One region of the Streptomyces sp. NPDC008150 genome, then DNA from elsewhere that is predicted to be linked to it. Evidence: riboswitches for the same ligand, from Rfam matches in the RefSeq annotation. Region 1 holds a riboswitch; each other region holds the start of a gene.
The links. A riboswitch is a leader RNA that binds a small molecule or an ion and turns the genes downstream of it on or off. The one in region 1 is predicted to bind S-adenosylmethionine.
Positions count from the first base shown of each region.

Region 2: another riboswitch for S-adenosylmethionine. It lies ahead of ACFZA0_RS03885 (aminotransferase class V-fold PLP-dependent enzyme); the one in region 1 lies ahead of thrC (threonine synthase).
Region 3: another riboswitch for S-adenosylmethionine. It lies ahead of ACFZA0_RS25125 (putative leader peptide); the one in region 1 lies ahead of thrC (threonine synthase).
Region 4: another riboswitch for S-adenosylmethionine. It lies ahead of ACFZA0_RS24760 (ABC transporter permease subunit); the one in region 1 lies ahead of thrC (threonine synthase).

Region 1 covers NZ_JBIBHJ010000004.1:374,729-382,300, reverse strand. Annotated here, with positions in the region: gene ACFZA0_RS13425 (glucosyl-3-phosphoglycerate synthase) at 123-1,067, opposite strand; SAM riboswitch class I at 1,320-1,466, shown strand; gene thrC (threonine synthase) at 1,484-2,773, shown strand; gene ACFZA0_RS13415 (MoaD/ThiS family protein) at 2,770-3,045, shown strand; gene ACFZA0_RS13410 (cold-shock protein) at 3,484-3,687, shown strand; gene groL (chaperonin GroEL) at 4,039-5,661, shown strand; gene ACFZA0_RS13400 (NADH:flavin oxidoreductase) at 5,951-7,084, shown strand; gene ACFZA0_RS13395 (metallophosphoesterase) at 7,168-7,572, shown strand, end outside.
Region 2 covers NZ_JBIBHJ010000001.1:891,428-898,999, forward strand. Annotated here, with positions in the region: gene ACFZA0_RS03875 (cytochrome b N-terminal domain-containing protein) at 1-163, shown strand, start outside; gene trpD (anthranilate phosphoribosyltransferase) at 332-1,396, shown strand; SAM riboswitch class IV at 1,530-1,646, shown strand; gene ACFZA0_RS03885 (aminotransferase class V-fold PLP-dependent enzyme) at 1,838-3,286, shown strand; gene ACFZA0_RS03890 (Lrp/AsnC ligand binding domain-containing protein) at 3,390-3,671, opposite strand; gene ACFZA0_RS03895 (rhomboid family intramembrane serine protease) at 3,668-4,429, opposite strand; gene ACFZA0_RS03900 (hypothetical protein) at 4,586-4,825, shown strand; gene ACFZA0_RS03905 (NYN domain-containing protein) at 4,858-6,207, shown strand; gene ACFZA0_RS03910 (NlpC/P60 family protein) at 6,510-7,544, shown strand.
Region 3 covers NZ_JBIBHJ010000011.1:25,931-33,502, reverse strand. Annotated here, with positions in the region: gene ACFZA0_RS25140 (ABC transporter permease subunit) at 1-799, opposite strand, end outside; gene ACFZA0_RS25135 (ABC transporter permease subunit) at 796-1,755, opposite strand; gene ACFZA0_RS25130 (ABC transporter substrate-binding protein) at 1,758-3,389, opposite strand; gene ACFZA0_RS25125 (putative leader peptide) at 3,594-3,713, opposite strand; SAM riboswitch class IV at 3,746-3,858, opposite strand; gene ACFZA0_RS25120 (MFS transporter) at 4,498-5,931, shown strand; gene ACFZA0_RS25115 (LLM class flavin-dependent oxidoreductase) at 5,924-7,090, shown strand; gene ACFZA0_RS25110 (NtaA/DmoA family FMN-dependent monooxygenase) at 7,101-7,572, shown strand, end outside.
Region 4 covers NZ_JBIBHJ010000010.1:282,497-290,068, forward strand. Annotated here, with positions in the region: gene ACFZA0_RS24745 (transcriptional repressor) at 1-145, shown strand, start outside; gene ACFZA0_RS24750 (putative leader peptide) at 342-506, shown strand; gene ACFZA0_RS24755 (glutathione S-transferase C-terminal domain-containing protein) at 729-1,625, shown strand; SAM riboswitch class IV at 1,692-1,800, shown strand; gene ACFZA0_RS24760 (ABC transporter permease subunit) at 2,210-3,211, shown strand; gene ACFZA0_RS24765 (ATP-binding cassette domain-containing protein) at 3,208-4,005, shown strand; gene ACFZA0_RS24770 (transporter substrate-binding domain-containing protein) at 4,116-5,135, shown strand; gene ACFZA0_RS24775 (putative leader peptide) at 5,280-5,438, shown strand; gene ACFZA0_RS24780 (LLM class flavin-dependent oxidoreductase) at 5,504-6,736, shown strand; gene ACFZA0_RS24785 (NtaA/DmoA family FMN-dependent monooxygenase) at 6,754-7,572, shown strand, end outside.

The sequences.
Region 1 (7,572 bases):
CACCGGACGCCGGCGGCCCGCGCGTACCGCGCACCGGCGGCCACGCCGAGGTTTCCCGTCGGGGCCCGCCCGGCCGTCGACGTCCGTACGCCGCGGGGGTCGGTCCCCGCGGCGTACGGACGTCACGCGACCTTGCGGGCGGTGTATTCGGCGATCTCGGCCATCGGCGGGCGCTCCTCGGTGTCCACGGAGTACGTCCGCGGCTCGAAACCGCCCGCCCCCCGCTCGAACTGCGTGAGGGCGGGCCGGATCAGGTGCCCGCGGGCCAGCCGGAGCTGCGCGGTGCGGTAGATCGCGGCGGCCATGCGGCCCAGCGCCTGCCCGTCCTGGTGCCGGTGCTTGCGCACCCCGACGTCGACCTGGGCGAGGGCGTCGAGGCCCACCAGGTGCAGCGCGTCGACCAGCATGCCCAGCTCCACGCCGTACCCGACCGGGAACGGGAGCTGTTCGAGCAGCGAGCGGCGGGCCGCGTACTCGCCGCCGAGCGGCTGCACGAACCCGGCGAGCTGCGGCCAGTGCATGTTCAGCAGCGGGCGCGCCATCAGCTCGGTGACCCGGCCGCCCTGGCCGGCCGCACCGCCCAGCGGACGGTCGTACATCGCCTTCACCAGGTCCACGTCCGGGTCGGTGAGCAGGGGGCCCACGATGCCCGTGACGAAGTCGCTGGAGAACTCCTTGAGGTCGGCGTCGACGAAGCACACGATGTCGCCGCCGGTGGCGAGCAGCGAGCGCCACAGCACCTCGCCCTTGCCCGGCACGGTCGGGATGCGCGGCAGGATGTCGTCGCGGTGCACGACCCGGGCGCCGGCCGCGGCGGCCACCTCGGAGGTGCGGTCGGTGGACCCGGAGTCGACGACGACTATCTCGTCGACCAGCGGGACCTGCTGCATGAGGTCGTGACGGATCACGGCGACGATGTCACCGACCGTCGCCTCCTCGTTCAGCGCGGGCAGCACGACGCTGACCGTCGAACCCGAGGCGCGTTTCGCGGCGAGGATCTTGTGGAGCGGGCGATCGGTCACGGACCAGGAGCGTGTGCTCAGCCAGCGCTCGGTTTCTTCCAGCACGGCGGCTCCTCACGTAAGTGCGACAGGCGCGGGATGCGGGACACGGGACGCGGTCGGGAGAACCCTCCGGAATGTCCCTACTGGATCTTCGTGGATCCGGCTCGTTCGGACCGGACCGCCCGCCCCGTCTCCGGGTGTGATCCATCTCGCGGTGCGGACGGCTATCTCAACTGTCCTGGCCTTCGGTTACAGTCTTGAACAACGCGGATGACCATCGCATGTCGTAGGCCGCCCGCACCCACAACCGAATACCGCTCATCCAGAGGGGCAGAGGGACACGGCCCGTTGAAGCCCCGGCAACCCTCCAGTCGGTTCTCGTGCGTACGCGCGGCGAGGCTCCCGGCTCGGGAAGGTGCCAAATCCGTCTCACGGCGAAGTGCGCCGTGAGGAAGATGAGGAGAAAGGGCCTCCCCTCCATGGCTGTGCAGACCGCCGCAAACACCTCCCAAGCCGCCGGATCGGTCGATCTCGGCCCCGCCGCCGCGCTGTCCTGCCGCGAGTGCGGCCACCGCGTCCCGCTCGGTCCGGTCTTCGCCTGCGAGGAGTGTTTCGGCCCGCTGGAGATCGCCTACGACTTCTCGGCGTACGACACCGAGGAACTGCGCAAGCGCATCGAAGCGGGCCCCGCGAACATCTGGCGCTACGCGCCGCTGCTGCCCGTCCCCGCCGACGTGGCCGACAAGCCCAACATCAACCCCGGCTGGACCAAGCTGGTCAAGGCCGACCGCCTCGCCGCCGAACTGGGCATCACCGGCGGCCTGTTCGTCAAGGACGACTCCGGCAACCCGACGCACTCCTTCAAGGACCGCGTCGTCGCCCAGGCCCTCGAAGCGGCCCGCGCCTTCGGCTTCACCACCCTCTCCTGCTCCTCCACCGGCAACCTGGCGGGCGCGGTCGGCGCCGCCGCCGCGCGCGCCGGACTGCGCAGCTGCGTGTTCATCCCGCACGACCTGGAGCAGGGCAAGGTCGTCATGGCCGCCGTCTACGGCGGCGAGCTCGTCGGCATCGAGGGCAACTACGACGACGTGAACCGCTTCTGCTCCGAGCTGATCGGCGACCCGGCCGGCGAGGGCTGGGGCTTCGTCAACGTCAACCTCCGCCCGTACTACGCGGAGGGCTCCAAGACCCTCGCGTACGAGATCTGCGAGCAGCTCGGCTGGCGGCTGCCGGACCAGCTCGTCGTCCCGATCGCCTCGGGCTCGCAGCTCACGAAGATCGACAAGGGGCTGCGGGAGCTGATCGAGCTCGGCCTCGTCGAGGACCGTCCGTACAAGATCTTCGGCGCCCAGGCCGAGGGCTGCTCGCCGGTGTCCGCCGCGTACAAGGCGGGCCACGACGTGGTGCGCCCGCAGAAGCCCGACACCATCGCCAAGTCGCTCGCCATCGGCAACCCCGCCGACGGCCCCTACGTCCTCGACATCGCCCGCCGCACCGGCGGCGCCGTGGAGGACGTGACCGACCCGCAGATCGTGGACGCCATCAAGCTGCTCGCCCGTACCGAGGGCATCTTCGCGGAGACCGCGGGCGGCGTGACCGTCGGCGTCACCCGCAAGCTCATCGAGAGCGGCGCGCTCGACCCCACCCTGACCACCGTCGTGCTGAACACCGGCGACGGCCTCAAGACGCTCGACGCGGTCGCCGGCACCGGCCTCACCGCGACGATCCGTCCCAACCTGGACTCCTTCCGAGAGGCTGGCCTCGCATGAGCGTGACCGTTCGCATCCCGACCATTCTGCGTACCTACACGGGCGGCAAGGCCGAGGTCCCGGCCGAGGGCGCCAGCCTCGGCGAGGTCATCGCGGACCTGGAGAAGAACCACGCCGGCATCGCCGCCCGCGTCCTGGACGACCAGGGCAAGCTGCGCCGCTTCGTCAACGTGTACGTGAACGACGACGACGTCCGCTTCGAGCAGGGCCTCGACACCGCGACGCCCGAGGGCGCCGGCGTCTCGATCATCCCGGCCGTCGCGGGCGGCTGACCGCCCCGGCAATTACCTTCGGTAGCGTCGATTACCGAGCGTTCAACGAATCGCCCTCTCCGGCCAGGAAACGGAGGGGGCGATTCTGCTTGGTTGAGCGCGGTACAGTTGGGGAACCAGTTGCGGCTTGCTCGGACAGGCGCCCTTGAATTCGCGCTCGCGGGGCGACGAGAAGTAGCCAAACTGTGTGGTTCTTTTGCGCCTTCTATTCCTTTTATAGGGCCCGACTTGCCCTGAATTTCGTCGACTTCTGGGTATATTCCCGACCGGTCGTGCCCAGAATTCTCGTCCGATTGACCTGTTGCAGACGGCAGTGGTGCGGATACATTCAGCCGCGGTCGACGCGTTCCGGCGCACGCCCCCAGCGTGGGGGGTGAGGTCTGACCCGGATTCGCGAAGTGCGGATCTGTGCAAGGGCCAGTAATAGGGGAGTTAGGCATGGCTCAGGGCACCGTCAAGTGGTTCAACGCGGAGAAGGGGTACGGCTTCATCGCGGTCGACGGTGGTGCGGATGTATTCGTCCACTACAGCGCGATTCAGATGGACGGCTACCGCACCCTGGAAGAAGGCCAGCGAGTCGAGTTCGAGATCTCGCAGGGTCAGAAGGGCCCGCAGGCCGACATGGTTCGCGTCAGCGCCTGAAACGCGCGGCCAATCGCAGGCGACGTTCTTCTTCTTTAATTCGAGGGGCCCGTATCCCATACGTGGGGGACGGGCCCTTCGGCGTGCGCGGCGCCCCCTCCGCCCCCCTCGCCCCGTCCGCGCGGCACCGCCGGACACCGGAGGGACTGCCTCCGCATCCCGGGGTCGCTTGCACTCTCGGGGGTCGAGTGCTAATCATTGGCGTTAGCACTCTGAGGGTGAGAGTGACAACGAGGACCGAGTCGGTGAGGCTGCGGCAGGTGGGGCAAGGAACCACATGCCGAGGCCGTCCGTCGCGGGCGCGGGCGCGGTCCGGAGCAATCCACCCCAGTCCTGGGAGGACCACTTCACATGGCCAAGATCATCGCGTTCGACGAGGAGGCACGGCGCGGCCTCGAGCGCGGCATGAACCAGCTCGCGGACGCCGTGAAGGTGACGCTCGGCCCCAAGGGCCGCAACGTCGTCCTCGAGAAGAAGTGGGGCGCCCCCACGATCACCAACGATGGTGTCTCCATCGCCAAGGAGATCGAACTCGAGGACCCGTACGAGAAGATCGGCGCCGAGCTGGTCAAGGAAGTCGCCAAGAAGACGGACGACGTCGCCGGTGACGGTACGACCACCGCGACCGTTCTGGCGCAGGCCCTGGTCAAGGAAGGCCTGCGGAACGTAGCCGCCGGCGCCAACCCCATGGCCCTCAAGCGCGGTATCGAGAAGGCCGTCGAGGCCGTCTCCGCCGCGCTGCTCGACCAGGCCAAGGAGGTCGAGACCAAGGAGCAGATCGCCTCCACCGCCTCCATCTCCGCCGCCGACACGCAGATCGGCGAGCTCATCGCCGAGGCGATGGACAAGGTCGGCAAGGAAGGCGTCATCACCGTCGAGGAGTCCCAGACCTTCGGTCTGGAGCTGGAACTCACCGAGGGCATGCGCTTCGACAAGGGCTACATCTCGGCGTACTTCGCGACCGACATGGAGCGCATGGAGTCCTCCCTGGAGGACCCCTACATCCTGATCGCGAACTCCAAGATCTCCTCGGTCAAGGACCTGCTCCCGCTGCTGGAGAAGGTCATGCAGTCGGGCAAGCCCCTGCTGATCATCGCCGAGGACGTCGAGGGCGAGGCCCTGTCGACCCTGGTCGTCAACAAGATTCGCGGCACCTTCAAGTCCGTCGCCGTCAAGGCCCCGGGCTTCGGTGACCGTCGCAAGGCCATGCTCGGCGACATCGCCATCCTCACGGGCGGCGAGGTCATCTCCGAGGAGGTCGGCCTCAAGCTGGAGAACGCGACCCTGGACCTCCTGGGCCGCGCTCGCAAGGTCGTCATCACCAAGGACGAGACCACCATCGTCGACGGTGCCGGCTCCGCCGACCAGGTCGCCGGCCGGGTCAACCAGATCCGTGCCGAGATCGAGAACAGCGACTCGGACTACGACCGCGAGAAGCTCCAGGAGCGCCTGGCGAAGCTGGCCGGCGGCGTGGCCGTCATCAAGGCCGGTGCCGCCACCGAGGTCGAGCTCAAGGAGCGCAAGCACCGCATCGAGGACGCCGTTCGCAACGCGAAGGCGGCCGTCGAGGAGGGCATCGTCGCCGGTGGCGGCGTGGCCCTGCTCCAGGCCTCCGCGGTCTTCGAGAAGCTGGAGCTGGAGGGTGACGAGGCGACCGGCGCTCAGGCGGTCAAGCTCGCCCTTGAGGCCCCGCTGAAGCAGATCGCCGTCAACGCCGGCCTCGAAGGCGGTGTCGTGGTGGAGAAGGTGCGCAACCTGACCCCGGGCCACGGCCTGAACGCCGCGACCGGCGAGTACGTCGACCTGGTCAAGGAAGGCATCATCGACCCGGCGAAGGTGACCCGCTCTGCGCTGCAGAACGCCGCCTCCATCGCCGCGCTCTTCCTGACCACCGAGGCCGTCATCGCCGACAAGCCGGAGAAGGCCGCCGCGGCCGCTCCGGGCGGCATGCCGGGCGGTGACATGGACTTCTGAGCCTGAACCCGGGCTCCGCGGAGCCCGGTTCGGTTCGGCGGTACATCCGCAGCACGTGCGGTTCCGAGGGCGGCACCCCTGGCGACAGGGGTGCCGCCCTCGGGCGTTTTCCGCGGCCGGCTGTGAGGTGTTTCTCGGAGGACGCCGGAATGAGGCGGCGACCGCACCGGTTGTCGCCCCTACGCGGTCCATGCGTGTGCACATACCGGGCGGTCCCACCGTGTCCCGTGCACCCGCGACCGCGGCGCACGCCCGTACCGGTCGACCGAGTTTTCCCAGGAGTCCCCACATGACCGTCTCCGCCCCCGCCGAGTCCGCCTCCAGGGCGGCCGGGATCCTGTCCCGTCCGCTGTCCCTGGGCGGCCTGACCGTCCGCAACCGCATCGCCATGGCGCCGATGACCCGTCAGTTCTCGCCGGGCGGCGTCCCGGGCGAGGACGTCGTCTCGTACTACTCCCGCCGTGCCGCGGCCGGGGTGGGCCTGATCGTCACCGAGGGCACGTACGTCGGTCACGATTCGGCGGGGGAGAGCGACAGCGTGCCGCGGTTCCACGGCGCGGACCAGCTCGCCGGCTGGGCGAAGGTCGCCGAGGGCGTGCACGCCGCGGGCGGGCGGATCGTCCCGCAGCTCTGGCACATCGGCACCGTGCGCCGGGCGGGCAGCCCGCCGTTCGCGGACGCCCCGTCCGTCGGCCCGTCGGGCCTGAGCGCGGACGGTGCGAAGACCGTCGGCGAGACGATGACGCAGCGCGACGTGGACGACGTGATCGGCGCGTTCGCCGAGGCCGCGGCGGCGGCCGAGCGGATCGGCTTCGACGGCGTCGAGGTGCACGGCGCCCACGGCTACCTGCTCGACCAGTTCCTGTGGGAGGGCACCAACCGCCGCACGGACGCGTACGGCGGCGACCCGGTGGCCCGCACGAAGTTCGCGGCGGAGATCGTCGCCGCGATCCGTGCCACCGTGTCCCCCGACTTCCCGATCCTGTTCCGCTTCTCGCAGTGGAAGCAGACGAAGTACGACGCCCGCCTCGCCCAGACCCCGCAGGAGCTGGAGGCGATCCTCGCCCCGATCGCCGCGGCCGGAGTCGACGCCTTCCACGCGTCCACCCGCCGGTACTGGCAGCCGGAGTTCGACGGCTCCGACCTCAACCTCGCCGGCTGGACGAAGAAGCTGACGGGCCGGCCCGTCATCACGGTCGGCTCGGTCGGCCTGGACGGCGACTTCCAGAAGGCGTTCCAGGGCGAGGGCGCCTCGACGCGGGGCATCGACGACCTCCTCGACCGCCTGGAGCGCGACGAGTTCGACATGGTCGCGGTGGGCCGGGCGCTGCTCCAGGACCCCGAGTGGGCGGCGAAGGTCCTCGCGGGCCGCTTCGACGAGCTGGCCCCCTACGACGCGGCCTCGCTGAAGTCGCTGAGCTGAGTGGGCAGTTGAGGGCCGGGAGCAGGGTCACCCGCTCCCGGCCCTCTGTCGTCCGCGCCCCAACTCCCGCTAGCGTGCCGGGAATGCGGATACTCCAGCTCTCGGACACGCACATCCAGCGAGCCCCGGGCCCGAACCGCCACGGCGTCGACCCGACGGCGTCCCTGCGCCTGATGCTCGACGCGCTGGAGCACCGGCGGGACGTGGACGCGGTGCTGGTCACGGGGGACGTGGCCGACGACGGTTCGGCGGAGGCGTACACGGTCGTCCGCGACCTGGTCGGCGCGTTCGCGCGCGAGCGGGACGTGCCGCTGCTGCTGACCACCGGCAACCACGACGAACGGCAGGCGTTCGCCAAGGTGCTGGGCAGCGGGCACCTCGCGGTGGACGGCACCGACCGCGCGGAGTCGGTCCTCGACTCGCCGGAGGGCGAACGCGCGGCGGTGAGCACGATCGACGGGTACCGCTTCGTCACCCTGGACTCGCTG
Region 2 (7,572 bases), on a different contig from region 1:
GATCGGTGCCACCACGGACGAGAACGGCGTCGAGCGCAAGGTGCGGGCGCCGGAGAAGCTCCGGGCCAAGCTGAGCAAGTCGTACTACGGCGAGGACGGGCAGATCGCGAAGCCCACCTCGGAGGAGTACAAGGAGATCACGAGCGGCCACGGCCACCACTGATCGTCCGATCGTCGAGGCGTCGCCACGCCACGGCGAAGGGCCCCGTCCGGTTGTCCGGGCGGGGCCCTTCGCCGTGCCCGGGGCTGGATAGGGTGGACCCGTGCCCGTCGGGACGACGGGTGCCCCGACATGTGTCCCCCGAGGGGGACGGAACCCAGGAGCGGCGAAATGAGCGCTGTGACCCCCGCTGGAGGCACTACCGCGGCGGGCCGTTCCTGGCCCCGCGTGCTCGACGGGCTGCTGGAGGGCCGCGACCAGAGCGCCGACGACACGGCCTGGGCGATGGACCGCATCATGCGCGGCGAGGCGACCGACGCGCAGATCGCCGGGTTCGCGGTGGCGCTGCGCGCCAAGGGCGAGACCGTCGAGGAGATCACCGGTCTGGTCCGGGCGATGTACGAGCACGCGAACGTCATCGAGATCCCCGGCGCCACCGTCGACATCGTCGGCACCGGCGGCGACGGCGCGAAGACGGTGAACATCTCCACCATGTCGGCGATCGTGGCGGCCGGCGCGGGGGCGAAGGTCGTCAAGCACGGCAACCGCGCCGCGTCCTCGGCGTCCGGCGCCTCGGACGTCCTGGAGCGGCTCGGCGTCAACCTCCAGCTCACCCCGAAGCGGGTTGTCGAGGTCGCGGAGGAGGCCGGGATCACCTTCTGCTTCGCGGTGAAGTTCCACCCGGCGCTGCGTCATGTGGCCGCCGCCCGCGGCCAGTTGGGCATCCGCACCACCTTCAACTTCCTCGGCCCGCTGACCAACCCGGCCCGGGTGAGGGCGCAGGCCGTCGGAGTCGCCGACGCCCGGGTCGCGCCGATCGTCGCGGGGGTGTTCGCCGAGCGCGGCAACACCTCGCTCGTCTTCCGCGGCGACGACGGACTCGACGAACTGACGACGACCGCGACCTCCCGCGTGTGGGTGGTCCGGGACGGCAAGGTCACCGAGGAGCCCTTCGACCCGCGGGACGTCGGCCTCGAACTGGTGGCCGTCGACGCGCTGCGCGGCGGCGACCCCGCGTACAACGCCGACGTTGCGCGGCGCGTGCTGGCCGGCGAGAAGGGCGCGGTGCGCGACGCCGTGCTGCTGAACACCGCGGCGGCGCTGGCCGCCCTGGACGGCGGCGACGCGCCCCTCGTGGACCGCATCCGCACGGGCATCGAGCGGGCCGCCGAGTCGATCGACTCGGGGGCGGCCGGGCAGACGCTGCAGCGCTGGGCGGCGGCCAGCAACCGCTGAACCGGCGTACCCGCCTCGTACCCGCCCCCTCGGCACCCCGCGGCCCCCTCGGACGTCCACCGTTCGAGGGGGCCGTCCCGGCATCCGGACGCGGGTTGCGCGGCGGCGGACGCCTCACGTACGTTTTTCGGCAGGTCATGAGTGACAGTCATGAGGCCCCGGCCGACTGTCCGGCAACCCTCCGTCCGTGGCGGGGTGCCCCGGGTGAAGACCAGGCGGTGGACAGCAAGGTCCACGGCAAGCGCGGACCCCTCGCGCACTCCCCAGTGCGGGGCCAGGGGTCCTGGTCACCGAGGGAGTCTCTCGTGAGCAAGCGAATGCGTTAGGGCGTCGAGCCCCCTTTCCGCACACCCTTTTCCCTTCCTCCGTGCCGTGCCCCACCCTGTCCGGGTGCGCGGGCCGCACGGCGGGCTTCGCCTTGCCGTCTCCGGGAGTTCAGCCATGTCCGTCACCGCTTCTGCCACCGCCTCCACCGCCTCCACCGCCTCCACGGCCTCCGCCGAGCTCCCCGTCGCCGCCGCCACGGCCTCCGCCGAGCTGCCCGCCGCCGCCGACCCGGCCGCCTGTGCGCCGCTGCCGGTGCTGGGCCGGGACGTCACCGTCCCGCTCGTCACGGGCGGCGAGACCACCTACGCCGCGCTCGACTACGCGGCGAGCGCCCCGGCCCTCCAGCGCGTGTGGGACGACGTGGCCGCCTACGCGCCGTACTACGGCAGCGTGCACCGCGGCGCCGGCTACCTGTCGCAGCTCTCCACGGACCTGTTCGAGAACGCGCGGCGCACCGTCGCCGAGTTCCTCGACTGCCGCGAGGACGATCAGCTGATCTTCACCCGGTCCACGACCGACTCCCTGAACCTGCTCGCGGCGGCCGTCCCCGCCGGCTGCCAGGTCTTCGTCTTCGAGACCGAGCACCACGCCTCGCTGCTGCCGTGGCGCGACGCCCGCGTCACCTACCTCAACGCGCCGCGCACCCCCGGCGAGGCCGTCGCCACCCTGGAGCGCGCCCTCGCCGCCCGCGACCCGCACGGCCCGGCCCTGGTCTGCGTCACCGGCGCCTCCAACGTCACCGGTGAGCTGTGGCCGGTGCGCGAACTCGCCGCCGCCGCGCACGCCCACGGCGCCCGCATCGTCCTGGACGCCGCGCAGCTCGCCCCGCACCACCCGGTGTCGGTGCGGGACCTCGACGTCGACTGGGTCGCCTTCTCCGGACACAAGCTGTACGCGCCCTTCGGCTCCGGCGTGCTGGCCGGCCGCGCCGACTGGCTGCGCGAGGCGGAGCCGTACCTCGCCGGCGGTGGCGCGAGCCGCCGGGTGAGCCGCCGCACCGACGGCGGAGTGGACGTCGAGTGGCACGACAGCGCCGCCCGCCACGAGGCCGGCTCGCCCAACGTGATCGGCGCCTACTCGATCGCCTCCGCCTGCAAGGCGCTCACCGAGGCCGGCTTCGACTCGCTCGTCGCCCGTGAGCAGCACCTGATCGACACGGTGCGCGCCGGGCTGGCCGGGGTGCCCGAGGTCCGTGTGCTGTCGCTGTTCGGGGACGACGCGCCCCGCGTCGGCGTCATCTCGTTCGTCGTCGAGGGCTGGAACAGCTCGCACTTCGCCGCCGCGCTGTCCGCCGAGTACGGCATCGGGGTGCGCGACGGCCTGTTCTGCGCCCACCCGCTGGTGCGCACCCTGCTCGGCAGCGACCCGCAGACCCAGGGCGAGTGCGGTGCCCCCGAGGCCGCGCCCGGCGAGAAGTCGCTCAACGCCATCCGTGTCAGCTTCGGCGCCGGCACCCCCGACGAGCACGTCGAGCGCTTCGTCACCGCGGTGACCGAGCTGGTCCGGGACGGTGCCAAGTGGCAGTACCGGACCGAGGAGGGCCGCTGCGTGCCGGCGGTCTGAGCACCCTCGCGGACCGCGTGAACGGCGGCGGCGCGGAACGGGGGCGGACCACCGCCCGCACCGTTCCGCGCCGCCGCCGTTCGAACGCTCCCGCGCCCCGCGCTCAGGCGTCGAGGCCGATCGCGAACGCCGCCTCCAGGTCGTGCTGCGAGTACGTGCGGAACGCCACGTGGGTGTCCGTCCCCTCGACGCCGGGGATCTTGCTGATCCGGCCGGGGATGACGTCCGCGAGCTCCTCGTGCTCCCGCACCCGGACCATGGCGATCAGGTCGTAGGTGCCGGTGACGGAGAAGACCTCGCTGACGCTCTCCAGCGCCGCGATCGCCTCGGCGATCTCGGGGATCCGATCCACGCTGGTCTTGATGAGGACGATCGCGGTGATCACGGCAGGTTCTCTCCCTCGGGGGCGGGCGCTGCGACGTTGTGCAGGGCGGCTTTCACTCTAGTCGTACGGCCGAATCGCACCCACGCGTAGCCGAACCCCAGCGCGAAGCCCACCACGTGCGCCAGGTACGCCACCCCGGGACCCTGCGGTGCCTGCCGGGCGGCCGTCCACTGGAGGGCGAGCCAGAACGGCAGCACCACCCACGCCGGGAAGCGCAGCGGCAGGAAGAGCAGGAACGGCAGCAGGCTCGTCACCCGGGCCCGGGGGAACAGCGCGAGGAAGGCGCCGAGGACCGCCGAGATCGCACCGGACGCCCCCACCAGGGTCTGCTCGGAGGAGGCGTTGGCGATCGCGTAGCCGAGCAGCGCCAGGCCCCCGCAGACCAGGTAGAACAGCGTGTACTCGACCCGGCCCATCCGCTCCTCGGTCAGCACGCCGAAGACGTAGAGGAAGAGCATGTTGCCGAGCAGGTGCACCCAGCTCCCGTGTACGAACAGGGCGGTCAGCGGTGTCACCAGCGAGCCGGGCGACCCCTCGAACAGTTCGGCGGGAATCACGCCCCAGCGGCGGAAGCAGGCCTGCTGCGCGGCCGCCAGCGCGTCCCCCGTGCCGTACGCCGGGTCGAGTCCCGACGACGGGCCGACCGCGAACACCAGGCAGCACAGGGCGATCAGCCCGTACGTCACGGGCGCCGCCGCGAACCGGCCCGCCCACGGGCCCCGCCCGGTCCACCCGCTCCACTTACCGATGCCGATCATGCCTACAGAGCATGACGTAACGGGACGCGTGCGGACGGACCGCCTCGCCGCCGCGGACGGCCGAGCGGCGAGTACCCGCCAGGCCGTAGGGTTACGAGCCACACACGCGGGAGAGACCGGCGTGTCACGGACACCAGAAGGAAGCGAACAGCCACGATGACGGTTCCCCTGCCGACCGCCGCGACGCGGTGGCGCTGCACGCTCTGCGGAAATCTCACCCGTTTCGACGTGACGCGCTCCTCGAAGGTCGTGGAGTACGTCCACCTCGACCTCGCGGGCGAGCCGAACGTCGAGGAGCGCGAGGTGGTCAGTGAGACCATCGACTCTGTGCGCTGCCGTTGGTGCAACGCGGTGGACAAGGTGGAACTCGTGGACAGGCCGGGCGCCGGCTCCTGACGGAGCGGGCCCCGCGAACATTGGGGTGACGGATGGTGGAGAGCGCTGGCGGGGGGCCGGAGGACGGCCCCGCCGAGATGCTCGACCGTCCGCTGCCCGACGGCGTGCGGCGCCGGGTGGTGCAGATCGTCTCCGACGGCTTCGGCGGCCTGACGGTCGCCGAACTGCCGTCCCAGCTGCGGCAGTACGCGCGGTTCGCGCCGAACCGGCGGGCCAGGTTCGCCGGTAACGCCATGGCCGCGGCCCTGGAGACCGAACCGCTGTTCCGCCAGCGCATCGGCGAGCGTCTCAGAGAGGCGCAGCCGGAGCTGTGCGGCGCCCTCGACGCCGGTTCGCCGCCCCCGGCCGCGGACCCGCTGGACGTGGCGGCCGCGGCCTACGTGCTGCGGCCCACGGGCTGGGTGAAGCTCGTGACCGCCGCCGGCGAGGAGGCGCAGCGGGCGGACGCGGAGCGCGTCGAGGAGGAGACCCGGGCCGAGGTGCGGCGTCTCCAGGAGGAACTGGCCGCCGCCCGGGACGCGGTGCGCGCCGAGACGGAGCGGCTGCGCGCGGAACTGGACGTCTCCCGGCGGGAAGCCGAATCGCTTCAGCGCAAGCTGCGTGCCGCGCTCAGTGACGTCAAGCGCGGCGAGGCCGCGCTGCGCAAGCTGCGCGCCGAGGCCGAGACGCAGCGCGCCGAGGGCCAGGGCCGGGTGTCCGCCGCCGAGAGCGAGAGCCGCCGCCTCAAGTCCCGTCTGGGGGAGGTCGAGGCCACCCTGGAGGCCACCCGGCGCGCGGCCCGCGAGGGACGCAGCGTCGAGGACGTGCGGCTGCGGCTGCTGCTCGACACGGTGCTGGACGCGGCGCAGGGGCTGCGCCGCGAACTGGCCCTGCCGCCCGTGTCGGTGCGGCCCGCGGAGACCGTGGACGCGGTGGAGCCGGGCCGGATGACCCCGAAGGACATCGCGGCGCGGGCGCTGTCCGAGCACGACCCCGCGATCCTCGACCAGTTGCTCGCGCTGCCGCAGGCGCACCTCGTCGTCGACGGCTACAACGTGACCAAGACCGGTTATCCGCAGATGCCGTTGGAGAAGCAGCGGCTGCGGCTGCTCGGGCAGCTCTCGCAGCTCGCCGCGCAGACCGGCGCCGAGGTCACGTGCGTCTTCGACGGTGCCGAGCTGGCCGCTCCCGTGCTGCTCGCGCCGCCGCGCGGGGTGCGGGTGCTGTTCTCCAAACCGGGCGTCACCGCCGACGAGTTGATCCGCCAGCTGGTCCGCGCGGAGCCGCCGGGGCGGCCCGTCATCGTCGCCTCCACGGACCGCGAGGTGGCCGACGGGATCGCGAAGGCGGGTGCCCGCCCGGTGGCGTCGGTGGTGCTCCTGAAGCGCCTCACCCGGGGCTGACGGCCTTACCCCGAACACCCCTTCGGCAACCAAAAGCTCGAACGCAACATACAAGTGGAATGCCCGAATTGATGTAATGCTTACGCAACGTAGCGTCAAAGTGGCATCACTGCATGTGAGTTGAGTGCAAAGAATGCATTGCGTGACCGTGATTTTTCGCCTGGGGATTTGAACTGATCACGATGAGGTCACTAAGGTCAGCTCGAACCTTCGCTCGGTTGATCACTCATGGGAGTGACGGTGAAGGGGCACCGCCCACCGGCGTGTCGGTAGGCGGCTGAAGGAAGAAGGAGCTCGCCTTCGTGGCGTCCCACCGTCGACCCAAGCAGCCGAGCCGCGCACGTGTGACCGTGCTGACCACCGCAGCCGCCGCTGCCGTCGTCCTGAGCTCGCAGGCGGCCAACGCCGCGCCCAGCGAGAAGTTGTCCAAGGACGAGGTCAAGGCCAAGGTCGACAAGCTCTACGAACAGGCGGAGCAGGCCACCGAGAAGCTCGACGGCGCCAAGGAGAAGGAGGGGAAGCTCCAGAAGGAGATCTCCACCATCCAGGACAACGTCGCGCACGGCCAGGAAGACCTCAACACCCTTCGCGACACGCTCGGTTCGCTCGCCAGCTCGCAGTACCGCTCGGGCGGCATCGACCCCTCCGTGCAGCTCTTCCTCTCCTCGGACCCCGACGACTTCCTCGACAAGGCGTCCACGATGGACCAGTTGAGCAGTCAGCAGGTCGAGGCGCTGAAGAAGATCCAGGAGAAGCAGCGCGAACTGGCCCAGGAGCGCTCCGAGGCCAGTGAGAAGCTCAAGGACCTCTCCACCACCCGCGCCGAGCTGTCGAAGAAGAAGAACGAGGTGAAGAGCAAGCTCGCCTCCGCGCAGAAGCTGCTCAACACCCTCACCGCCAAGGAGAAGGCGGACCTCGACGCCGAGCAGGCGGCCGCCGCCAGCCGCAGCAGCTCCCGCGCGGTGCTCAACGCCGGCTCCGCCTCCTCCGGCCGGGTCGCCTCCGCCTACGCCGCCGCCCAGTCCGTGATCGGGTCGCCCTACGTCTACGGCGCCTCGGGCCCGTCCTCGTTCGACTGCTCCGGCCTCACCTCCTGGGCCTACGCCCAGGCCGGCATCGCCATCCCGCGCACGTCCGAGGCGCAGGCCAACGCCGGTACGCGGATCTACTCCCAGAGCGACCTCAAGGTCGGCGACCTGGTGATCTTCTACGGCGACTTCCACCACGTCGGCATCTACGCCGGCGGCGGCCAGGTGCTGCACGCCCCGCACACCGGCGCGGTCGTCCGCTACGAGGCGATGAGCGACATGCCCTTCCAATTCGGCGTCCGCATCTGACGTCCGAACCGGGACACGTGCCGCCCGA
Region 3 (7,572 bases), on a different contig from region 1:
GCGTCCCCCACTCGGGGGCGGGCGGCGGTGCGCCGTAGCCGAGGAAGCTGAGGGCCGACACGGCGAGGATCGAGGTGCCGAAGTCGAGGGTGGCGAGCACGATCACCGGACCGGCCGCGCCGGGCAGGACGTGCCGGCCGAGGACCGAGTACCAGCGGGCGCCGCAGGAGCGGGACGCCTCCACGAACACCGCCTGCCGCACTCGCAGCACCTCGGACCGCGCCACCCGGGCGAAGGAGGCGACGCTGGCGATACCGACCGCGACCGCCACCTTCACCGTGCCGTAGCCGAGCGCGGTGACCAGGGCGAGGGAGAGGAACAGTGCGGGGATGGACAGCAGGACGTCCACGAACCGCATCAGCACGTCGTCCACCCAGCGGCCGACGAACCCGGCGACCACGCCGAGCAGTCCGCCGACGACGAACGCGACCAGCACCGCGATCAGGGTCGCCTTGAGGGAGAGCTGGGCGCCGTGGACGACGCGGGAGAAGACGTCCCGGCCGAGTTCGTCGGTGCCGAACCAGTGACTTGCGCTCGGGGCACTGAAGTTGTGCGAGGGCACGCCCTTCAGCGGGTCCTGGGAGGTGAACAGGTCCGGCCGGAAGGAGGCCAGGACGATCAGGACGAGGATGACGACGGACAGCAGCAGGCCGGGGCGACCGCCCAGGAAGCGCAGTACCTCCCGGACGTCGGGGCGGCGGCGCGCCGGTCCGGGGGCGGGGGCCTCCGTCTGCGGACCGGCCTGCCGGGCCGGGGCGAGGGCGGTCTCGGCCGGGTCGCCGAGAAGGCTCTGACTCATGCGAGGCGCGCCTTTCTGCCGGAGGCCACCACGATCCGAGGGTCGAGCAGCGGGTAGACGAGGTCGACGAGCAGGTTGCTCGCCACGAAGATCAGCGAGCCGAACAGCACGACTCCCTGGACCAGCGGGATGTCCTGGACGGTGACCGCCGAGGCGGTCACCCGGCCGAGGCCGTCGCGGGAGAACACCGTCTCCACGACCACGGAGCCGGCGATCAGCTGGCCGACCAGCAGTCCGACGACGGTCAGGGCGGGCAGCGAGGCGTTGCGCAGCGCGTGCCGCAGATGGATTCGCGTGCGCCCGGCGCCCTTGGCCCGCGCGGTCTCGACGTACGCCTGGTCGAGCGCGGTGAGCAGGCTCTTGGCCAGGACCTGGGCGATCTGGGCACCGGTCGGGACGGCCAGGGTCAGGGCCGGCAGGACCAGGCCGGGCACCCCGTCGTTGCCGAACGCCGGGAACCAGTGCAGCCGGAAGGAGAACGCCTCCACCAGCAGCAGGCCGACCCAGAAGGTGGGGACGGACACCCCCAGCGGTGGCAGCGACAGCAGGAACTGCCGCAGCCACCGCCGGGAGGTGTAAGTGGCGGCGACCGCGAGGCCGCCGCCCAGGAGCACCGCGAGGAGCAGGGCGGCGCCGGTCAGTTGGAGCGTCTGCGGCAGGGCGTCGGCCAGGGTCCGGGTGACCGGGCGGCCGGTGGAGACGGAGTCCCCGAAGTCGCCCCGCACCGCCCGGCCCAGGTAGTCCGCGTACTGGAGCAGTACGGGCTTGTCGAAGCCGTACTGGTGGCGCAGGGCGGCGAGCCGCTCCGGGTCGACCGGCCCGGAGTCGAGGCCGCCCGCGGCCATCGCGGTGACCGGGTCGCCGGGCAGGTAGTCCAGGACCAGGAAGGCCACCGTGTAGGCCGCCCACAGGACGCCGACCGCCTGGGCCAGACGTTTGACCACGTAGCGGCGCACGGTCAGCCGATCCAGGTGTCGTGCAGCTGGATCCGGCTGGAGGCGTCGAACTTCAGGTCGTGGACCTTCTTGGACACGCCCAGCTGGGTCTGGAGCTCCACCACGGGGACCGTGTAGGCGTTTTCGATGAGTTCCTTCTGAGCGTCGGCGACCAGTTGGGACCGCTTGGCGGTGTCGGCGGCGCCGGCCTGTTCGGACAGGGTGGTGTCCAGCGGGCTCTTCGGCAGGCGGTAGAAGTTGGTGAGGCTGGTGGAGAACTGGCCGCGCAGGATGTCCGGGTCGGCCCGGGTCACGTTGCCCCAGGAGAGGTCGAAGTCGCCGCCCGCCAGCACGGTCGCGAACTGCGGGAGCTGGACCTGCTTGAGGGTGGTGCCGATGCCGACGGCCTTCAGCTGCTGCTGGATCAGCTCCAGGGCGGGCTGGTTGGTGGCCGCGTTGGGGATCCAGACGATGCTCAGGCTGAGCTTCTTGCCGCCCTTGGCACGGATGCCGTCACTGCCGGCCTTCCAGCCGGCCGCGTCCAGCAGGGACTTGGCCTTGGCGGGGTCCGTCGTGAGCTCCGAGGAGAGGTCGGTGTAGTCGGGGGTGGTGTGCGCGAGGACGCTGGTGGCCGGCTGGGTGCCGGTAGGGAAGACCGTGGAGGCGATCTCCTTGCGGTCCAGGGCGTAGCTGATCGCCTGGCGCACCGCGGTCTCCTTCACCGCGGGACGGGAGCTGTTGGCGGTCAGGCCGAAGACCAGACCGGGGTTGGCGCGGCGCTGAAGGTTGACTTGGCCGCCCTGGAGGGCGGTCTCGTCGGCCTTGCCGACACTGCCTATCGCGTCGACCTGGCCGGACTGGAGGCTGCCGGAGCGCACGCCCGCCTCCGGGACGACCTTGAAGACCAGCTTGTCGAGGTAGGCCTCACCGGTCTTCGCCCACAGCGAGGAGCCCCAGTTGTAGCCGGCGCGCCTGGAGAGGGTGACCGACTGGTTCTGGGAGTACTTGTCCAGCACGAACGGACCGGAGCCGCTGACGCCGTCGCTGCACTTCTGCTGCGGGGTCTTCTTCACGCTCGCCGCGGATTCGATGCCCAGCGAGTGCGTCGAAGTGGCCTGGAGGAACTGGACGTTGGGCGCGGCGAAGGTGATCTTGACGGTGTTCGGGTCGACCACGGTGGTGCTCTTCAGGCCGGCCAGGTAGCCCTGGGCGAGGGAGGCCAGCGGACCGAGGTCGGGCACCGCGTCGAAGTTGTCCTTGACCACCTGGGCGGTGAGCTTGGAGCCGTCGCTGAAGGTGACGCCCTCCCGCAGGTGGAAGGTGAAGGTGGTGGCGTCGTCGCTGACCTCCCAGCTCTTCGCCAGCCACGGCACGATCTTGCCGGTCTTCGGGTCCTGGTCGGTGAGCGAGTCGACGATCTGGCGCACCGAGTAGATGGTGTCGTTGCTGCCGACCTGCTGGGGGTCCACGCAGCCGGCGTCGGAGCTGACCGCGAAGGTGAGGGTGCCGCCGGACTTCGGCTTGGCGTCGGAGGAGCCGCTGCCCGAGCCGTCACCGCCGGTGCCGCAGGCGGTCAGCAGGATGCTGGTGGTCAGGAGGGCGGTGAGCGCCGCCCATCGGGTGGTTCTGGCCGGGAGTGCCGGAAGTACGGTCACGAAGAGGTTCTCCTCAATCGGAGTGCCGGGTGCGCAGGCGTGTGCGGGCACGCCGGCGCGGAGCGCGCGGACCCGGCGGGCGGACGCCGGTGACGGCGGACGCGTACGACGGGGCGGAGCCCTGGGCAGGTGGTGACACGGGGACGGGAAACGTGCGGAGCCGACGGCCGGTGACTGTTCGTCAGGCGGCGTGGGGGAAGCGCGTCAGGCGTGACAGAGACAGCTGGTGGAGCGCTTCAGGTCGATGTGGCGCCGCCGGGAGAGCCGGGAGAACACCATGGCGACGGAGGAGGAGGCCCGTTGGCCGGCGTGGTGCTGCCGCATGCGTTCCCCCCTCGGTCTCCGGCCCCGACGGGGCCACGCGCTTGCGGGATCACCGGTGATCCCGCCGGGCTTTCACCTGGAGCACCCCACCGCGGTGGAGGGTTGCCGGTCAGCGAGCCAGGGCTTGACGCTGACACTCAATGCCGGCCGCGATCGTATGGAGCGGTTTCCTCGGACGTCAATGCCCGGAAGCCTCCGAAAACGGGATCCCGCGCGAAGAAAGTCGTCCTGTCTCAGAGGGCGGGACGGTCGGTGGACGCTGCACAGGCCGTGTGCTTTGATCCGGGGCATGGAGATCGCAGGGCAGGCACCCACCGTGCTGCTGGACCCGTTCTGGGCGGGTCGCCGCGCAGATCAGTTCGACCAGACCTGTAGCTGAACCGCCCCGCCCGGTTCGCCCTTTCCCTCCTCTGCCGATACGTGGCCGGTTCGCCGCGTTCGGGTTCGCTTCCCCCCTCCCTTCGCCCGTCGGGCCCGCCGTCCCGGCCGCCGCCGGCGCGCCGAGCCGCGGCCGAGCCCCGGTTGAGCACTGGCTGAGCCCTGTTGGGGGCACGTCGCCCCCACGTCCCGCGCGGACCTCCACCAGGACGGACCGCGAGGCGAAACGGGGGCGGAACACCGGACGCGGCGCCGGACAGGAACGCGGGGCGGGCCGCCGCGCGGCACGGGAGACGGAACACCGGACGGACTGCCCGCCGCCGCGCGGACCCACCCGCGCGCACCGCGCTCCCGCCCCGCGACCGCCCGCCCACGACCGCCCGCCGCTCGTGGCGAAGGAAGGCCCATGGCTGTCAACGACGCCGAACCCACTGGGGTGTTCGCCGCGCTCCGGGTCCGGGACTACCGGATCTACTGGAGCACGGGACTGGTCTCCAACATCGGCAGCGCGATGCAGGGCGTGGCGCTGGACTGGTTCGTGCTGACCCTCACCCACAGCGGTACGGCGCTCGGCTGGGTCGCGGGGCTCCAGTTCGCCCCGGTGCTGCTGTTCGGCCTGTGGGGCGGGGTGATCGCCGACCGGTACGACCGGCGCCGGCTGCTGCTGTGGACGCAGGCGCTGTACGCGGCGCAAGCCGTGCTGTTGGCCGTCATGGTGCTGTCCGGGTACGCGCCGCTCTGGCTGCTGTACGTGCTGTCCTTCGCGCTGGGCGCGGTGTTCACCGTGGAGAACCCGGCCAGGTTGTATTTCGTCAGGGAACTGGTGGGCCGGCCGCTGATCCCCAGGGCCGCCGGGTTGAACATCCTGTCGCTGAACGCCGCCCGGCTGATCGGCCCGGCCGTTGCCGGTGTGCTGATCGGGGTGATCGGTACCGGCTGGGTGTTCGCCCTGAACGCCGCCTCCTTCGCGGCCGTCCTGGCGGGCGTGGCGTCGATCCGGCCGAGGGCCGCGGACGCCCCGGCGGCCGCCCCGCCGCCGTGGCGGAAGGCGGGTGGGGAGGGACTGCGGTACGTCGGCTCACGGCCCGAACTCGTGGGCGTCTTCACCGTCTTCGGGCTCGCCGCGACCTTCGCGGTCAGCTTCCCGACCACGTTGACGCTGTTCGCCGGACGGGTCTTCGACGTCGGTTCGGACGGTCTCGGCTTCATGAACACCGCCCTGGCCGTGGGCACCGTTGCAGGCACCCTTGCCGCGACCCGGGGGATCACGCCCCGGGTGCGGACGGTCGTCGCCGGAGCGGTGCTGTTCGGCGCGTTCGAGGTGCTGGCCGCGCTGATGCCGTCGTACCCGGCCTTCCTCGCGCTGCTGCTGCCGACCGGATGCGCGTTGATGATCCTCAACACTGCGGTCAGCGCGTTCGTCCAGTCCGAGGTGGACGACGCGATGCGTGGGCGCGTGATGGCCGTCTACACGGTGATCTCGATGGGCGGCAGCCCGGTCGGCGGCCCGGTGATCGGCTGGGTCTCCGAACACGCCGGGGTGCGCTGGGGGATGGCCTCGGGCGCCGCGGCGGCCGTCCTCGCGGCGCTCGGGGTGGCGCTGTGGCTGTCGCACCGGCTCGCGGCCGCGCCGGCCGGCCCGGTCACCGCCCCCGTCCGCACCTCCCCGGCCCCCGTCCACTCCTCTCCCGGTTCCGCCCGCACCTTCCCCGGCCCGCTGCCGGCGTCCGGCCCCGACCGGCCGGGCGGCCGCGCCGAAGGCTCCGACCACCGTCCCGCCGGCGACCGGGCTCCCGTGTCGGCCGGTGACCCGTCCACCGGAGGCACCGTTCATGACTGACCACGACACCGCACCGCCCGCGCTGCACCTCGCCCTGGAGGCCGACGGCGACGGCGCCCACCCGGCCGCCGCCCGCCACCCGGGCCGGAGCGCCGGGGCGGGACTCACCCCGCGCGGTGTGCGGGAGGCGGCCGCCTCGGCGGAGGAGGCCGGGTACGCGCTGCTCACCCTGGCCGACGCGCCGCTGCCGCCGGCCACCGGACCGGCGGCCGGTCCGGCCGGCCGGATCGAGGCGGGCAGCCGGGCCGCGTTCCTCACGCTCGCCACCGACCGGCTCGGGCTCGCCCCCACCCTGCACACCACCACCACCGAGCCGTTCCACCTCGCCACCCAGCTCGCCAGCCTGGACCACGCCTCGAACGGCCGGGCCGCCTGGCTGGTCGGCGCGGCCGACGACTCCGGCTCGCTGGCCACCGTCGGGCGGGCGCCGCTGTCCCCCGAGAAGACCCGGCGTGAGGTGGCCGACGTGGTCGAGACCGCCCGCGCGCTCTGGGACTCCTGGGAGGACGACGCGGTGATCAGGGACGTGGCCACCGGCCGCTTCCTGGACGCCGACCGGGTCCACCACATCGACTTCGAGGGCGCCGGCTTCACCGTCAAGGGACCGCTGATCACCCCGCGCCCGCCGCAGGGCCAGGTGGTCGTCCTCGCCCCGGACGCCCTCGGGATCGACGAGCGCGCCGACATCGTCCTGGTGTCCCGGTCCACGCCCGAGGAGATCGCCGAGCGGGCCGCCGAGGCCCGGGCGGCGGGCGCGCCGCTGGTCTTCGCCGAGGTGGAGGCCGTGCTCGACACCGACGACGCCCCGGCCGCCGCCCGGCTGGCAGAGCTGAACGCCACCGCCGACTGGCCGGGCACGGGACGCCTGCGTCACACCGGTTCCGCCGAGGAGCTGACCGACCTGCTCACCCGGCTCGCCCCGCTGGTCGACGGGGTGCGGCTGCACCCCGCCGTCCTCGCTGTGGACGGGCCGGTGCTGGTCGAGCGTGTGCTGCCCGCCCTGGCCGCCGCCGGACTGCACCGGCCGCCCCGGGCGGGGGACACCCTGCGCGCCACGCTCGGCCTGCCACGTCCCGTCAGCCGCTTCGCCACCGCGGCCGCCCCGGCGGACCCCGCCGCCCCGGCCGTCTCTGCCTGCCCCGCCGCCATCAACGTCTGAGGTGACCGCCATGACCGACTCACCCACCGAACCCCGCCTCCACCTCGGCCTGTTCTTCACCGGTGTGGGCGCCCAACTGGTGTGGAGCGAGCCCGACGCCCCCTCGCACACCGCGATCGAGACCTTCGTCGACGTTGCCCACGCCCTGGAACGGGGCCTGTTCGACGCCTTCTTCCTCGGTGAGGGCCTGCGGGTGCGGGAGAACCAGGGCCGCATCTACGATCTCGACGTGGCCGGCCGCCCCGACGCGATCACCCAGCTCTCCGCGCTGGCCGCCGTCACAGAGCGGATCGGCCTGGTCGCCACCCAGAACACCACCTACAACTACCCCGCCGACCTGGCCCGCCGACTGGCCTCCCTCGACCTGCTCACCGAGGGCCGGGCCGGCTGGAACATCGTCACCACCGACAACGCCTGGACCGGTGCCAACTTCCGCCACGGCGGCTGGCTCGCACACGAGCGGCGCTACGAGCGCGCCGGGC
Region 4 (7,572 bases), on a different contig from region 1:
CTCGGTCTGCGGCACCATCCGCGACGTCCACCCCGTCGGCGACCCGCTCTCCGCCCTCCCGGCGGACCAGCGTTTCGGGTTCGCGGTCTCGGAGGCGGAAGTGACGTACCGCGGGCTGTGCCCGGGGTGCGCCGCCACGGCGTGATCAACGGGCCGTCGCCGGCGGGGAGTCGACGTCCGCGGGGCGGCGGGCGGCAGCCGGCCCGTCGCGCCGGGGCGGCCCGGCCCCTCCCCGCCCGGCGGGCCGAACGCCCCGGTGACCGATCGGTGGACGCGGTCTTGACGGGTGATCCGGGCCGTCCGACACTCGTCGAGGAATCCTAGTGAACAGGTAGGGAAATATGGGGCGTCCCGAGGCGGTCACCGGCCGTGGGCGGCGTACCCCGCGCGGGCCCCTGCCCCTCGTACCCCCGGCCGCCGTGCCCGCACCGGCCTCGCCCCTGCTGACCTCCCGCCGCCACATCGACCTGCTGCGGGTCTGCAGCGCGATCGGACGCGTCGGCTGAGCCGACGCGCCTCCCGCCCGGACGACGACGTACCGGCGCCCGCCCGCCACGGGCCGGCCCCGGGCGTTCCCGCGCGTGCGCGGCGCGCGGACGGGGCCCGCCGCCCCGCCGCGCGACGCGCACCGCGGACGTCCGCCCGCCGCACCGCCGCAACCGCCGTCCACGACGTGCCGTCCGGCCGTCCTCCATGCCGCGCCGCCTGCGCCCCACCCCGGGAGACCCATGTCCGTCACGCACCTCACCGCGCACCCGTCCCGCCGCCCGGTGCCCGCGTTCCGCGGCCGTATCGGACGCGACGCGCGCAGCGGCCACTACGCCGTGCCGCGCCGCTACCGCATCCACCTCTCGACGGCCTGTCCGGGCGGCCTGCGCATCGCCGTCGCCCACCGGCTGCTCGCGCTCGACGACATCTGTCCGGTCACCTTCCTGCCCGCCGTGCCCGACGGCCCCGACGGCGGCCACACCGTGCTGCGCCCGCTGTACGAGGCGAGCATGCACCACTACTCCGGCCCCGCCCTCGAACCGGTGCTCAGCGACGACTGGTCCGGCCGCATCGTCAGCACCCACGCGCCCGACATCATGCGCGACCTCGCCCGGCACTTCGGCGACGGCCGCGCCGACCTCTACCCGTGCGGCGCCGAGTCCGTCGTCCAGAGCGTCGAGCGGCTCTGCTCCGAAGGCATCGACGGCGCCGCCCAGCGGGCGGGGCGGCCCGACGCCACCGAGGCCGAACGTGCCGCCGCCGTCGATGAGTTGGACGCCGCCCTCGCCTCCGCCGAGCAGCTCGTGGGGGCCGGCCCCCACGTGACGGGACAGGCGCCCACCGCCGCCGACATCGAACTGTGGACGGCCCTGGTGCGGCTCGACACCGTGCACCGCAACCACCTGGACGCCGACGCCGTGCGCCGCGCCGCCGCCCACCGCGTCCTGTGGGACTACGCGCGGGCGCTGACCGCGCACCCCGCCTTCGGCGCCCATCTCGACCTGGCCGGCATCGACCGCCGCCACCGCGCGGGCTGCCGCGGCCTGGAGGCCGCCGGAGCCGCCGTCCGGATCCTCGACTGGGCCGCGTACGCGGGGAGTTCACCCGCGCACGACACCCGCCCCGACGACTGCTGAGCCGTACCAGCAGGTGGACCGGCGTTGACATCCGCTCGCACGCCTGTCTTAACTATCGCCCAGAACGGTCATGAGCGTCAGCGACAAGCCCTGGCTTGCTGACCGGCAACCCTCGCTCCGCGGTGGGGTGCCCCAGGTGACGACCGGACCGGAAGTGATTCGGTAAGCGCGAGGCCCGACGGGCCGGAACGGTGACGGTGACGGACATGTACGCAGCCCCCCGGACGGCGACAGGCCGTCCCGCGGGCTGCGTACAGCCGTCCGCCGAACCGCTCGTCGCCGATCGCGCCGTCGATCTGCTCCGCGTCAACAGCGCACTGTGTACCGCACCGGGCCGTGCCCGCTGTCGAGGCTGACACCGCATCGCGGTTTCCCTCTCCTCGCAGCACCTGGCCGTCCCGCAGTCTCCGGATCCCCGACGAACACCGCCGAGACGGTGTGCCGTTGTCCGCCAGCCCCCGGTTCCGTGCGTTTCTCCGTGACCGTCCCGTCCCCGCGATGCCTTCCACAGCCCCGCGGGCGAGCCGCCGGTACGTGACGCGAGCACGGCAGACCCGGGGGAGTCCGCCTCCGCTGGAGCCGTCATGAGTGAACCCCCGGGCGCCGCCGTATCCGTGGCCGCCGAGCCGACCGACGCCGGAACCGCGTCCGCCGAGAAGCGCTCCGCCGCGCACCCCGTCGCGCAGCGCGTCCTGCCCCTGCGACGCCCCGGGCGGTGGATCGCCACCGCCGTGGTCCTGGTCCTGCTGGCGCAGGTCGTGCACGGGCTGGCCACGAACCCCTTCTACCAGTGGGACCGCTTCCGCTACTGGTTCCTGCGGCCGACCGTCCTCGACGGACTCGTCGTCACCCTCGAAGTCACCGCGCTCAGCGCCGTGCTGGGGCTGCTCGGCGGAGTGCTGCTCGCCGTCTGCCGGCTGTCCGCGAGCCCGGTCCTGCGCTCGGTGAGCTGGGTCTACACCTGGCTCTTCCGCTCGGTCCCGCTGATCGTCGTCCTGATCTTCCTCTACAACTTCAGTGCTCTGTACCAGACGTTGAGCCTCGGCGTGCCCTTCGGCCCGTCCTTCGTCAGCTTCGACGAGTCCCGCCTCGCCACCGACATGACCGTCGCGGTCGTCGGGCTCAGCCTCAACGAGGCCGCGTACGCGTCGGAAGTGGTCCGCGGCGGCATCCTCTCCGTCGACCAGGGCCAGCACGAGGCCGCCTCCGCGCTGGGACTGCCCAAGCGCTACCAGTTCACCCGGATCGTCCTGCCGCAGGCACTGCGTTCCATCACCCCGAACTACGTCAACCAGCTGATCGGCCTCATCAAGGGCACGTCCCTGGTGTTCTACGTGTCGCTGCTCGACCTGTTCGGCTCGGTGCAGACGATGGGATCCACCTACCCGGGCGACATCGTGCCGCTGCTGCTCGTGGCCACCGTCTGGTACCTGATCCTCACCAGCGCCGTGTCCGTCGTCCAGTTCTACGTCGAGCGGTACTTCGCCCGGGGCGCCACCCGCACCCTGCCGCCGACCCCGTTCCAGAAGCTCCGCACCGGCCTGGGCGACCTGCGCGAGCGCGTGCGCAAGGAGACCGCCGTATGAGCACCACCGCCCCCGCGGCCCCCGCCGGCACGGCCCCCGTGGCCGTCGAGATCCGGGACGTCCACAAGTGGTACGGCACCCAACGCGTGCTCCAGGGCATCGATCTGACGGTCCGTCCGGGCGAGGTCACCGTGATCCTCGGCCCCTCCGGCTCCGGCAAGTCCACGCTGCTACGCGTCGTCAACCACCTGGAGCGGCCCGAGATCGGGCACGTCAGCGTCGGCGGCGAACTGATCGGCGTGCGCCGGCAGGGCGAGCGTCTGAAGGAACTCAGCGAGCGCGCGATCCTCGCGCAGCGCAGCCGCATCGGGTTCGTCTTCCAGAACTTCAACCTGTTCCCGCACCTGACCGTCCTCGACAACGTGGCCGCCGCGCCGGTCGCCACCGGACGGCTCGACCGCTCCTCCGCGAAGGAACTGGCGCGCGAACTCCTCGCCCGGGTGGGTCTCGCCGACCGCGCCGACGCCTACCCGCGCCAGCTCTCCGGCGGCCAGCAGCAGCGCGTCGCCATCGCCCGCGCACTGGCCCTGCGGCCCGGCGTCATCCTTTTCGACGAGCCCACCTCCGCGCTCGACCCCGAACTCGTCGGCGAGGTCCTGGCCGTCATCAAGGACCTGGCCACCAGCGGCACCACGCTGCTCGTCGTCACCCACGAGATCGGGTTCGCCCGCGAGGTCGCCGACCGCGTCGTCTTCATCGACGAGGGCCGGATCGTCGAACAGGGGCCGCCCGCCCAGGTGTTGGACAACCCGCAGCACGAACGCACCCGCGACTTCCTCAGCCGGGTCCTGTGACGTCGGCGGTGCGCCGCCGCGCCGCGACCGCACCGCCCGCCGTGCAGACCGTCCCACGTCCCACCGTCCGCCCATCGCTCACCGCTCACCGCTCACCGACAAGGACAGCCATGCCCAGCCTCAGCCTTCGCAGCAGACTCCTCCGATCCGTCACCGCCGGCACCGCCGTCGTCTCGCTCGCCGGGGCCCTGGCCGCCTGCGGGGGCGACAGCGACGCCGCCACGAAGACCGACACCGCGGGCAGCGTGACCGTGGGACAGCTCTCCAACGGGGCCGCGAAGGAAGCCACCCTCAAGGTGTCCGAGGTCAAGTCGATCAGCGCCGAGGTGCCCGCGAGCGTCAAGAAGGACGGCACGCTCACGATCGGCGTCGGCGCACTGCCCGACGGCTTCCCGCCGCTCGCCTACGTCGGCTCCGACCAGAAGACCCTCACCGGTTCCGAGCCCGACCTGGCACGGCTGGTGGCGGCGGTGCTGGGCCTCAAGCCTCAGTTGCAGAACGCCACTTGGGAGAACATGTTCGTCGGGATCGACAGCGGCAAGACCGAGATCGCGCTCGCCAACATCACCGACACCGAGGAGCGCAAGCAGAAGTACGACTTCGCCTCCTACCGCCAGGACAACGTCGGCTTCGAGGTGACGAAGAAGAGCACCTGGAACTTCGACGGCGACTACGAGAACCTCGCCGGCAAGACCGTCGCCGTCGACTCCGGCACCAACCAGGAGAAGATCCTCCTGGAGTGGCAGGCGAAGCTGAAGAAGGAGGGCAAGAACGTCACCGTCAAGCGCTACGCCAGCAAGAACAGCGTGTACCTGGCGCTGACCGGCGGGAAGATCGACGCCTACTTCGCGGCCAACCCCGGCGTCGCCTACCACGTGACGCAGACGGCGAAGTCGCCCAACGCGACCCGCAGCGCCGGCACGTTCTCGGGTGCGGGCGCCTCGCTCCAGGGCCTGATCGCGGCGACGACGAAGAAGGGCAACGGGCTGGCCCAGCCGGTCGCGGACGCCATCAACCACCTCATCAAGAACGGCCAGTACGCCAAGTGGCTCAAGGCCTGGAACCTCTCCGACGAGGCGGTCACCAAGTCCGTGCTCAACCCGGCCGGCCTGCCCCTCGACAACTCCTGACACCCCGTCAGTGACCCACCGGGCGCGGTGGGTCACCGCACCGGCCGCCGTGCGGAGGGGAACACGGCGGTCGGAGCGGGTGTTGTACAGGAGGGACAACTCCTCGCGCACGCGCGGGCGTTGCACACGACGGAGGTGACGGACATGGACGCGGAACGCACGACCGCCGCGGCCGTCGCCCCCGCCGGGCCCCTGCCGCACGCGACCGCCCCACGCGCCCTGGTCCCGCGCCGCCGTGTGCGTCTGCACGGCAGGCCGCACATCGACCTGCTGCGCACCGCCGGCGCGCTCTGTCGCTCCTGACCCGTTTCCCTCCGCCGCGCGCCCCCGTACCGGGCGACCCCTCACGGACCCAGGAAGGCATACCCGTGTCCTCAACCACACCCTCACCCGCCGCCGACTCCGCCTCGGCACACCTCCACCTGGCCGTCGCCCTCGACGGCACCGGCTGGCACCCGGCCTCCTGGCGCGAGCCGTCCGCCCGCCCCGGCGACCTGTTCACCGCGGGCTACTGGGCCGACCAGGTCGCGGAGGCCGAGCGCGGACTGATCGACTTCGTGACCATCGAGGACGGCCTCGGCCTCCAGACCGCACGCCCCTTCGAGCCCGACGACCGCACCGACCAGGTCCGCGGACGGCTCGACGCGGTGCTCGTGGCCGCCCGCATCGCGCCGCTGTCGAGCCACATCGGACTGGTGCCGACGGTGATCGCGACGCACACCGAGCCGTTCCACATCTCCAAGGCGATCGCCACCCTCGACTACGTCTCGACGGGCCGTGCCGGCCTGCGGGTCCAGGTCACCGCGCGGCCCCACGAGGCGGCCCACTTCGGCCGCCGCACGCTGCCCGACGTCGACTTCGACGACCTGGGCGGCGCCGCCGTCCGCGAGCTGACCACCGACCTGTTCGACGAGGCCGACGACTACGTGGAGGCCGTCCGCCGCCTGTGGGACAGCTGGGAGGACGACGCGGAGATCCGCGACACGGCCACCGGCCGCTTCGTCGACCGGGACAAGCTGCACTACATCGACTTCGAGGGCAGGTACTTCAGCGTCAAGGGCCCCTCCATCACGCCCCGCCCGCCGCAGGGCCAGCCCCTCGTCACCGCGCTCGGCCACGCGGCCGTCCCGTACCGGCTCATCGCCCGGCAGGCCGACGTCGGTTACGTGACCCCGCACGACGCGGACGGCGCCCGTGCGACCGTCGATGAGATCCGTGCCGAGCAGCGCGCGGCCGGCCGGGCCGACACCCCGCTGCACGTCTTCGGCGACCTCGTCGTCCTCCTCGACGACACCGCCGCCGAGGCGGCCGCCCGCCGCGCGCGCCTGGACGAGGCGGCGGGGGAGCCGTACCGCGGCGACGCCCTCGTCTTCGCCGGCACCGCGTCCGAACTCGCCGACCTGCTCCAGGAGTTCCAGGCCGCCGGGCTGACCGGGTTCCGGCTGCGGCCGGCCGTCGTCGGCCACGACCTGCCCGCGATCACCCGGAAGCTGGTGCCCGAACTCCAGCGCCGCGGCCTCTTCCGCACCGCCTACGAGGCCGACACCCTGCGCGGGCTGCTGGGCCTCGCCCGCCCCGCCAACCGCTACGCCGCAGCCTGAGCCGGAGGGACGCACCCATGAGCAAGCCGAACCAGACGAACGAACAGGGCAGGCCCCTCAAGCAGGTTCACCTGGCCGCCCACTTCCCGGGCGTCAACAACACCACCGTGTGGAGCGACCCGGAGGCCGGGAGCCACATCGAGTTCAGCTCCTTCGCGCACTTCGCGCGGACCGCCGAACGCGCCAAGTTCGACTTCCTGTTCCTCGCCGAGGGCCTGCGCCTGCGGGAACAGGGCGGCAAGATCTACGACTTGGACGTGGTCGGGCGCCCCGACACCTTCACGATCCTCGCCGCGCTCGCCGCCGTCACCGACCGCCTCGGCCTGACCGGCACGATCAACTCGACGTTCAACGAACCGTACGAGGTGGCACGGCAGTTCGCGAGCCTGGACCACCTCTCCGACGGCCGCTCCGCGTGGAACGTCGTCACCTCCTGGGACGCCTTCACCGGCGAGAACTTCCGCCGCGGCGGCTTCCTCCCGCAGGAGGAGCGCTACTCGCGCGCGAAGGAGTTCCTGGACACGGCCAACGAACTCTTCGACTCGTGGCGCGGTGACGAGATCGCCGCCGACGCGGCCACCGGCACGTTCCTCCGGGACGCGAAGGCGGGGGCGTTCGTCCACGAGGGGCAGCACTTCGACATCCACGGCCGGTTCAACGTGCCGCGCTCCCCGCAGGGCCGCCCGGTCGTCTTCCAGGCGGGCGACTCGGAGGACGGCCGCGAGTTCGCCGCGGCCTCGGCCGACGCCATCTTCAGCCGGTACAGCACGCTGGACGGCGGGCAGTCCTTCTACACCGACGTCAAGAACCGCCTCGCCAAGTACGGCCGCCGCCAC